One region of the Desulfofundulus sp. TPOSR genome, then DNA from elsewhere that is predicted to be linked to it. Evidence: predicted binding sites of a transcription regulator. Region 1 holds the regulator's gene; the other holds the start of a gene.
The links. Region 1 encodes LexA, which represses DNA repair genes until DNA is damaged. Its sites were predicted from a motif close to CNAACANNTGTTNG; they were not measured.

Region 1 (4,773 bases):
GCGAGGTGGCCAATGTGAGCGTGCACGGGGCCAATCGGCTGGGGGGCAATTCCCTGCTGGAGACGGTGGTTTTTGGCCGGCGGGCTGGTCACCGGGCTGCCCAACTGGCCCGCCAGGAGCCCTGGCCAACCCTTTCTGCAGCAACCATAACCCGTGCTTATGAATCCTGGTCATCCCTGTTAGCCGGTCGGGGACAAGGGGTTCAGGAGGACAGCACTTTTGCCATCCGGCAGGAGATGACCAACCTGATGACCAACCAGGTTGGGGTATTCAGGGTGGGCAGTGAGCTGGAAGATGCGGTTAACCGGCTGGCTGTACTAAAAGAACGTTACCAAAGGCTTAAGGCCCCCGGCGGAATGCAACCCTTTAACTACGCCCTGATGGATTATCTTGAGGTAGGGTACCTTTTAGATTTGTGTGAAGTCATTGCCCGGGGGGCGTTGCGCCGCACCGAGAGCCGGGGAGCCCATTACCGGCTTGACTATCCGCAGCGGGATGATCAGAACTGGCTGTGCCATACTTTTGTGCGCCGCGGGAAAGACGGACCGGAGTTCAGTAACGGTCCGGTGAAGATCACCCGTTATGCACCGCAGGAGAGGGGGTACTAGGAATGAACGTGGTGTTAAACATCTGCCGCTTTAACCCCGGAGTGGATGTAAAACCCTACTTTCAAGAATTTACCGTGTTGGTGGAAGAGCATAACACGGTGCTGGATGCCCTGCTGCAGGCCTGGCAGCAGGATCCCGGGTTATCCTTTCGCCGCTCCTGCCGCAGCGCCATTTGTGGTTCCTGTGCCCTTTGTATCAACGGGCGCCCCGGCCTGGCCTGCCAGACCCTGATTCGTAACGCCATAACTGAGGGCGGACGCATTACCCTGGAGCCGCTACCCCATTTCAGGCAGCTGAAAGACCTGGTGGTGGATCTGGACCCCTTCTTTGAATCTCTTAAAGCAGTAGTTCCCTGGGTGGTTATCCGGGACAATCACGACGGTCGCATGGCGCCGGAGGTGGCACGGAAACTGGAAAGCCCGGCTACCTGCATTCTCTGTGGGGTTTGTCACGCAGCCATGGACGATCCCGGAGAAGTAAAACCGGCGGCCGTGGTGAAGGGTTTGCGGCTGGCCCTGGATCCCCGGGATGCCCTGGGTGCCGCCCGCCTGCAGTTGATGAAGGTACCTCGTGACATTTTAAGGCTATTTATTAAAAATTTACCTGAGAAATGTCCCAAAGGAATCACGGTGCCTGAGGACGTATGCCACTTATAAATCAGACAAAGGAATGGCCATTAACGTGCCATTCCTTTGCGCTTGAGAAAGGAAGTGAACCATGATGAGCAGGTGTGCAGAATGTGGAATTTATGCTTGCTACACGGGTCAGGCGGGGAAGATTCCGGAGCACTGTCCCATGAAATCCGAAGGCAGCGTTTATGAGGAAGCCAGAAAGGAATACCAGGAACCGGGCGTATTTAATCTAGCCCTTAACTCGGCCTTAACTGAATCTGCCGGTTACCGCAGATGGACCAGGCTGGAGGAAATCATCCAGTTCAGCCGCATGGCTGGCTTTACCAGATTGGGCCTGGCCTTCTGCGTTGGGTTGCGCAGGGAAGCAGCCGAGGTAGCAAAGATTTTCAAGCAGGCAGGATTTGTTGTCGAATCGGTAATGTGCAAGACCGGTTCTACGCCCAAAGAGTTTTTAGGTATACGGGACGAACAAAAGGTCCGCCCCGGTCAATTTGAACCCATGTGCAATCCTATCGCGCAGGCGCACATATTGAACCGGGCCGGGACGGAATTGAACGTTTTATTGGGCCTTTGTGTCGGTCACGATAGTTTATTCATCAAATATTCGGCAGCTCCGGTTACCGTTCTGGCAGTCAAGGACCGGGTGCTGGCCCATAATCCCCTGGGAGCCGTTTACGCTGCCCATTATTATACCCCGAAGCTGGCAGCTTACAAAAAGTCAGATTAAGGGACAGGGGGGAGGGGTTTTAAATTTAAAGTTTACGCAGCAAGCCCACTACCTTGCCCAGGATTAGCGGGTTTTTTACCCTGATGGGAGACATGGCCTTGTTTTCCGGTTGCAGGCGAATATGGTCGTTCTCCCGGAAGAATCTTTTTACCGTGGCTTCGTCTTCCAGAAGGGCTACCACAATGTCCCCGTTGTCGGCGCTGGGCTGGCGCCGGACCACCACCAGGTCTCCATCCAGGATGCCGGCTTCAATCATGCTGTCGCCCCGGACGGTAAGCATGAAGAATTCTCCTTCTCCGGTGAAACTAGCCGGCAGGGGAAAAACATCTTCCTGGTTTTCTACGGCCAGGATGGGTTCACCTGCAGCCACCCGTCCCAAAAGGGGGACCATCCGCACGGGCTGGCTTAAGGGCAAAGTATGCTCCCGTAGTTCTAATGCTCGGGGTTTGGTGGGATCCCGGCGTAATAGGCCTTTGTTTTCTAAACGCTTTAAATAGTGATGTACTGTAGAACTGGATTTCAGCCCGACTACCTGACCGATCTCCCGAACCGAAGGGGGATAGCCTTTGGTACGGATGTTTTCTTTAATTACTTCTAAAATAATCTTCTCCCGGGGAGTGAGTGCGGTGTTCATAACCCGTCAACCTCCCTTTTTTTTTGAATTATACCATAAAGGTCTTGGTGAAAAAACAGTTGTTCGAAATTAATGTTTTTTATTTTTTAGAAGGGATTAGAAAAAAAGCGTCGAAATAATCCCGTAAATTTGGACCACGTAGAAGGTGAAGCGGCATGCCCAGGTTGACCGTAGCCATTATCGGAGGCAATGAAGACGGTTATTCCATTTACCGCATGTTAAAGGCTGTGGGAGATGTGGAAATTTTGGGGGTGGCCGATCCCGATCCTTCATCACCGGGAATTAAAGCTGCGGCTGCGGACGGGGTTTTTACCACTGCCGATTATATGGAAATGGTGCGCCTGCCTGGCGTGGATGTTTTGATCGAAGCTACCGGAGATCCGGAGACCCAGATGAACCTGCACCGGATAAAGCCGCGGGGAACGTCCATCATGGAGGCCCGGGCGCTGGATCTTATGCTGGCCGTATTAAGGGAAAAGGAGAAGTTGCTTGAAGCACGGCGGGTGCAGGGAGAACTGGCCGCCATCCTGGATTCGGTCCAGGAGGCCATCGAAGTGGCGGACTCCCGCGGGGTGATCAAGTACGTCAATCCGGCCTTTACCCGGATTACCGGCATCAGCGAAAAGGAAAGGATTGGACAGAATATTTTTGAAGCTTCCCCCGATGGAGCTCTGGCCACGGTGTTGCGCACCGGCCGCAGCGTGGTGGGGCACCGTACAAAGGTAGGGGGGAGCAATGCGGAAGTCATTTCCAACGCCGCCCCCATCTTTGTGGATGGCAAGATGGAAGGAGCGGTGGTGGTTTTTCAGCACTTTACCGACGTCATGAATTTAATGGAACAATTGCGCCAGAGCACCAGCATTATCGAGAATCTCTCCGATAAATTCGGCCAGGTTACCACCAGTAAATACACTTTTGCCGATATCCTGGGCAACAGTGCCGAATTGCGTCGCTGTATCCAGGTGGCTGAGAGGGCAGCCCGTACAAACTCCACCGTTCTGTTGCTGGGAGAGAGCGGTACGGGTAAAGAGTTGTTTGCCCATGCCATCCATCATGCCAGCCCCCGCAGGGATAAGCCGTTTATTAAGGTTAACTGTGCCGCCATCCCGGACAGCCTTTTGGAGAGCGAGTTTTTCGGGTACGCTAAGGGAGCCTTTACCGGAGCCGTTAAATCCAAGATCGGCAAGTTTGAACTGGCCCATGGTGGAACCATTTTTCTCGATGAAATTGGTGATATGAACCTGAACTTGCAGGGAAAACTGCTCCGGGTTTTGCAGGAAATGGAGTTTGAGCGGGTGGGAGGCACCCAGACCATTAAAGTGGATGTACGGGTTATTGCGGCCACCAACCGCAACCTGCGGGAATTAATCCGCCAGGGCAGGTTCCGGGAAGACCTCTACTACCGGCTAAACGTAGTCGAAATTACCATTCCGCCCTTGCGGGTGCGCAAGGAAGATTTACCTATTTTGATCAACAACTTGATTATCAAACTTAACCGCAAACTGGGCAAAAAGTGAAGGGTTTGTCCAAGGATGCCGAGGAAATTCTCTACAGCTACGATTGGCCTGGAAATGTGCGGGAACTGGAAAATGTCTTTGAACGGGTGATGGTGACCGTAGACGAAGAGATTTTTACCAAGAAACATTTTATCCAACATGTCAGCCAGTTTAAGGCATCCCCGGAACGGGATATTGAGCTTATCCCCATTGATCAGATGGAACAATTGCTGATCAGAAAAGCTATCGCCAAATTTGGCACCAGTGTGGAAGGCAAGCGGCGGGCCGCCCAGGCGCTGAATATTTCCCTGGCCACACTGTATAACAAGCTAAAGAAAAGTCGAACTGAAGATTTCACCAATTAACAAGATTATAATTATTAGACTAATTCTAAAGGTTAGAACAAAGTGTCTATCCTTTTTACCCTAGAAGTAATCTATATCTCCAGTCTCTCTTTATAAAGTTTAGAAAAAGAGGGTGACACCCCTTTTATTTTTTATTTTAGAATTGCCCTGGAGTAGGCGGTAAAAACACTTTTTGATTTATTGGCCGGTTTGTCCTGCATTTGGTATAAAAATTGCACTTGTGAAATAGTTGCTCAGTAAAGGTGGAAGGAGGGAAAGGCTTTTTGCGCCTTGTAGACGCTGCTACCATTACAGCCACGGTAGCCGAATTA
Region 2 (4,773 bases), on a different contig from region 1:
TGAAAACCGTGAAATCCCTCATCGAAAAACACGGCCTCCTCCACCCCCGCGAAATGGCCGAACGCTGCGGACTGCTGGTTCTGGAAATCCCCTACCGCCGCCTGCACGGCATTTCATTTTTCTTTGCTGGCTTGCGCGTGATTGCTGTCGACAGTTCATTGCCTCCTTACCGGAAAAACGGCACCCTGTTCCACGAAATTACCCACCAGATACTGCATCCCGGAATGACCCGATTTTTCATCGAGACAATCCCAACGAAGCGTCCGGCCAGGTACGAACTCGAAGCGGACCTTGGCGGCCTCATTTATGCACTGATGTGGGACAGGCAGGGGTTCGAGGACTCCGGGTACAACGTGTACCGGTTTGCGGAGCTGTACGGTTTCTGTCGGGCCGCGGCGAACCTGGTAATCAACAATCTCGAAACCAGGGGGCCGGAATTGCTGAGAATCATGGGATACGAAGTGCCGGACCCGGAGGATTGGGTACCGTAGGGAATTTACGGGATAAAGGAAACGAATGGAGGCAGATAGCCAAGAGAACCGCTGGATAGCGGGTTTTGTATTTTAGGGGGCTTTCGACGTGAACCGACAAATTAAAGATTTTGATATAAAGGTTAGTTTTGTTGGTTTAATAATAATGCTTTTTGCTGTTGTTGGCGCCATTGAGATAATGCAGTATTTTTGGGGAAGTCCAGGAGACACACCGTTTATTATTCTCATTTTTCTTATAAATTTTCCGGTATTTGGTACACTTTGGTTGGTCAAAAACTCTATTGAAAACTTTAAAAAACGTATCGCATTACAGCAAGAATTAGAGTTAATGCGAAAAGAATTAACGGCAGCTAAAAGTGATTTAGACGTATTACGAAGGAGGGATTAATTGTAACTATATACCATATGGTAGTGGTAATGGGCAAGTTGCCAAACTCCGTAGTCAGGCCAATGAATCTAGGGACCCGGTTATCACTCCGGGTCCCTCGCCAGGTACACAACGTTGCTCTCAGGCGGGACGTTCTCCCCCGCATTATCAGACGCTGCCGCCCCCGCTCCAACTTTTTCCACTACCTTCCGGGCAAGCTCGGCCATTATTTCCGGGTGCGCCTTCAGGAACTTGCGCACGTTTTCGCGTCCCTGGCCCAGGTGCTCGCCGTTATAGGAAATCCACGCGGCCGATTTCTGGACTATCTTGTGCTCCAGGGCCATGTCCAGCACGTCCAGCTCCTTCGAGATGCCCTCCCCGTACAACAGGTCCACCACGGTCTCTTTGAACGGAGGCGCGACCTTGTTTTTGACGATTTTGATGGCCGTGCGGCTCCCGATCACTTCGCTCCCGTTCTTGATTGCCTCTTTCTTCCTCACGTCGAGCCGCATGGACGAGTAGAATTTGAGCGCCCTCCCGCCGGGCGTGACCTCGGGCACGGGACCGAACTTGTTGTCCCCTACCTTCTCCCGGAGCTGGTTAATGAAGATTACGACCGCCCTGTTTTTGGAGACCACCGCCGTCAGCTTGCGCAATGCCTGGGACATCAGGCGGGCCTGGAGGCCTACCTGCACTTCGCCCATTTCACCTTCAATTTCGTTTTTCGGCACCAGGGCGGCCACCGAGTCAATGACCACCACATCCACGGCCGAGCTCGTCACCAGCAAGTCGCATATCTCTAGGGCTTGCTCCCCGTAGTCCGGCTGGGAAACCAAGAGGTTTTCGATGTCCACCCCCAGGTTTTTGGCATACATCGTGTCCAGGGCGTGCTCCGCATCGATGAACGCCGCGATTCCGCCCGCTTTCTGGGCTTCGGCGATCACATGCAGCGCAACCGTGGTTTTGCCGGACGATTCAGGACCAAAAAGCTCGATGATCCGTCCCCGGGGCAACCCGCCCACTCCGGTCGCCAGGTCCAGGGACAGAATGCCCGTGGGTATCGCTTCAACGTTCATCTTCGGGTTCTCGCCCAGGCGCATAATAGCCCCGTTTCCGAACCTGGTTTTGATTTCGTTCAGCGCTCTCTCGAGAGCCTCTTCCCTCGTAGCCGGCTTCGATGCTGTTTTCGACATGGAAACCGCCTCCAACGGGTTTTTCCATATTGTACTACAAACAGGTGTTCCGGGGCAAAACAGAAACTGGAATTTAGGGAATTCTATAAAATTCCTAGCGGGAAAGATCAAGGTCAACATCGGTTAGCCTTAAAGAGGATGTCGAAAGAAAAAGTCGGGCGCACAGCCTCCGTTAAGGCCTAACCCGACTGTTGGATTTGCTAACCGTTTGCTAACCGATTTGCTAACGAACTATTTTGGACGCTTTGATTTTAAGGCATTCTAACTGGACTATTCTGGATAGTAAATATTTAACAATTCCCGCCCGGCCCTTTAAAATCAAGGTTTTTCGGGTAAAGCAAAAAGCCCCGTTTTCCGGGGCTCTGCTTTTCCTGGTGGGCACGGCTGGTTTCGAACCAGCGACCTCTTGAATGTGAGTCAAGCGCTCTCCCACTGAGCTACGCGCCCGTTTAACTGCGGGGTAATCCCCTCTGCATGTGTTATTTTAGCACATTTGCCGGCCAGATGCAAGAGGGAGGGAACCTGTTTTTTCATGCCACCCGCCAAAGCTCAAAGGCGGCAGCGTTTATTTTCCCGCATTTATTGTGCCCCGGGCAAAACGCACCTGGCAGCGTCAACACTTCTCAATGATGGGATAGCCATTTTCTTTTTTTGCCGCCTTTACCACCGGCACTACCTCGAAGGTGTTCAGGGAAGCGCACCAGTCCAGATCGGCTGCCAGCCCCATACTAAAAAGTTTGCGCCCGTGGTGGGAGCGGTTAAAAGCCCGGCGGGGGTTCTCTCGATAGGCTAGTGCCAGGTGCAGGGCGGCTACGGCGAGGTCGGCCAGATCCAGTGAAGGCGGCTGGTGGTTTGAACAAAGCCAGCCCGGGGCCATCATTTCCACCATCTCCAGCACCACCATTCCCGCCGCCAGGGTGTCTTCTAGAGAAAACTTCCCCTGCGTGCCGGCGCAAACCAGGGTTACGTCCCTGCCCAGGCGGCAGGCCTTTTGAGCTACAGCCCGGGCATTGAGCAGGCTTCCCACCAGCACCGTGTGGGCCCCTTCTATAGTGGCATTCAAGGCCCGGGTGCCGTTGCTGGTGGTAAGGACCAGCACTTTGCCGCCCACCACTTCCGGCGGGTATTCCAGGGGGGAGTTGCCGTGGGGAAAGCCGGGGATCTTTTCACCGCCCCGCTCACCTGCCAGCAGTACCGGTGTATTTTCCCCGGCCAGCCTGGCTGCCACCTCTTGAGCCTCAGCCGTGTCTACCACCGTAACCACGCCGCGGCAGCCGTGGGCTATGGCAGTGACAATGGTGCTGGTGGCCCGTAATACATCAAAGACCACCGCAGTACACCCGGCCAGTTCGGCCGGAACTATACTTTCGGCGGTGGGAAGAAGGTCGATGTGCATGACTGACCCTCCGTTAGCTTAAGCTCAGGAAGGGTGTTCCCGGGCCGGGGAAATTCGTGTACCGCCCTTGTGCGCGGAACTTCCCGGTGGGAAGGGTGGGAATAAGCCGGTACGGAAATATTATACCGCTTCCCGTTTTGAAGCGGCAAGAAAAACGAAGGGTACCTATGTATACAGATATATGCTGCATTTATATGCTGCATTCCAAAAGGGTTTTAAAAGGCGGTTGTGGAAAAAATAAGTAATGGCCGGCGGCGCCTGCCGGCAGTTCAGGGAGGATAGTCATGCAATTTCACCTGCGCAAAAGGTACAAACATTTTGCCCGCTACCGGGAAATAACCAACGTCCTGGTGCACCACGGTTTCGGTTATCTGGCCCACCAGTTGGGTCTTACCGAGTTCCTGGGCCTTAGCCGCCGGCACAAACTGGCTCGCCGGCTCTCCGACAAAGGGTCACTCAGGGTTGTGGAACGGCCCTCCCCGCCCGAAAGGCTGCGCCAGGCCCTGGAGGAACTGGGCCCAACTTTTATCAAGCTGGGGCAGATGCTTTCCACCCGCTCCGATCTGCTATCTCCGGAATATATTGCCGAACTGGAAAAGCTCCAGGACCAGGTGCCTCCTTTCCCCTTCGCCCAGGTGCGGGAGCGCATTCAAATGGAGCTGGGAGTGCCCCTGGAAGAAATCTTTGCCCATTTCGAAGCTACCCCCCTGGCCGCCGCTTCCATCGGCCAGGTCCACCGGGCAAGCCTGCGGGACGGCAGGCCGGTGGTAGTCAAGGTTCAGCGGCCGGGTACGGAAAAAATTCTTTTGACGGATATTGAAATCCTTTATGACGTGGCCCGGCTGGTGGACAGGCATGGACCCTGGCGGGAGCTTTATCGCTTCGAGGAAATGGTGGAGGAGTTTGAAAAGATCCTGCGGGAAGAGATGGACTTTACTGTGGAAGGGCGCCATGCCGATACCTTTCGGCAACATTTCGCCGGGGATAATACCGTCTATTTTCCGGTGGTTTACTGGGATTACACCACCAGCAAGGTGCTGACCATGGAGTACGTAGAGGGAGTCAAGCTGACCCATCCGGAAGAGTTGGCCCGCGGCGGCTTTGACCGGCGGGTGGTGGCCAGGCACCTGGCCGGCGCCCTGCTGCGGCAGATCCTGCTGCACGGTTTTTTCCACGGCGACCCCCACCCGGGTAACCTGGCCGCCCTGCCCGGTGGGAGGATAGCTTTTATGGACTTTGGCATTGTGGGGCGCCTGAATGAAGAGATGCGGGAAAAAATAGGCGCTCTGGTTTTGGGGTTGGTCCGGCGCAACACTGCCCAGGTGG

Region 2: recA (recombinase RecA) is a predicted target of LexA. The motif match lies at 2,089-2,102, and genes of this name have one in related genera.

Annotation. Positions count from the first base shown of each region.
Region 1 covers NZ_JAAOEF010000001.1:151,024-155,796, reverse strand. Annotated here, with positions in the region: gene G7K71_RS00925 (FAD-dependent oxidoreductase) at 1-608, shown strand, start outside; gene G7K71_RS00920 (succinate dehydrogenase/fumarate reductase iron-sulfur subunit) at 611-1,264, shown strand; gene G7K71_RS00915 (DUF1847 domain-containing protein) at 1,329-1,967, shown strand; gene lexA (transcriptional repressor LexA) at 1,993-2,601, opposite strand; partial or broken gene G7K71_RS00905 (sigma 54-interacting transcriptional regulator) at 2,757-4,462, shown strand; gene G7K71_RS00900 (fumarate hydratase) at 4,726-4,773, shown strand, end outside.
Region 2 covers NZ_JAAOEF010000003.1:519,846-524,618, reverse strand. Annotated here, with positions in the region: gene G7K71_RS13440 (ImmA/IrrE family metallo-endopeptidase) at 1-491, shown strand, start outside; gene G7K71_RS13435 (hypothetical protein) at 580-879, shown strand; gene recA (recombinase RecA) at 963-2,051, opposite strand; tRNA gene G7K71_RS13425 (tRNA-Val) at 2,424-2,498, opposite strand; gene G7K71_RS13420 (2-phosphosulfolactate phosphatase) at 2,665-3,447, opposite strand; gene G7K71_RS13415 (AarF/ABC1/UbiB kinase family protein) at 3,732-4,773, shown strand, end outside.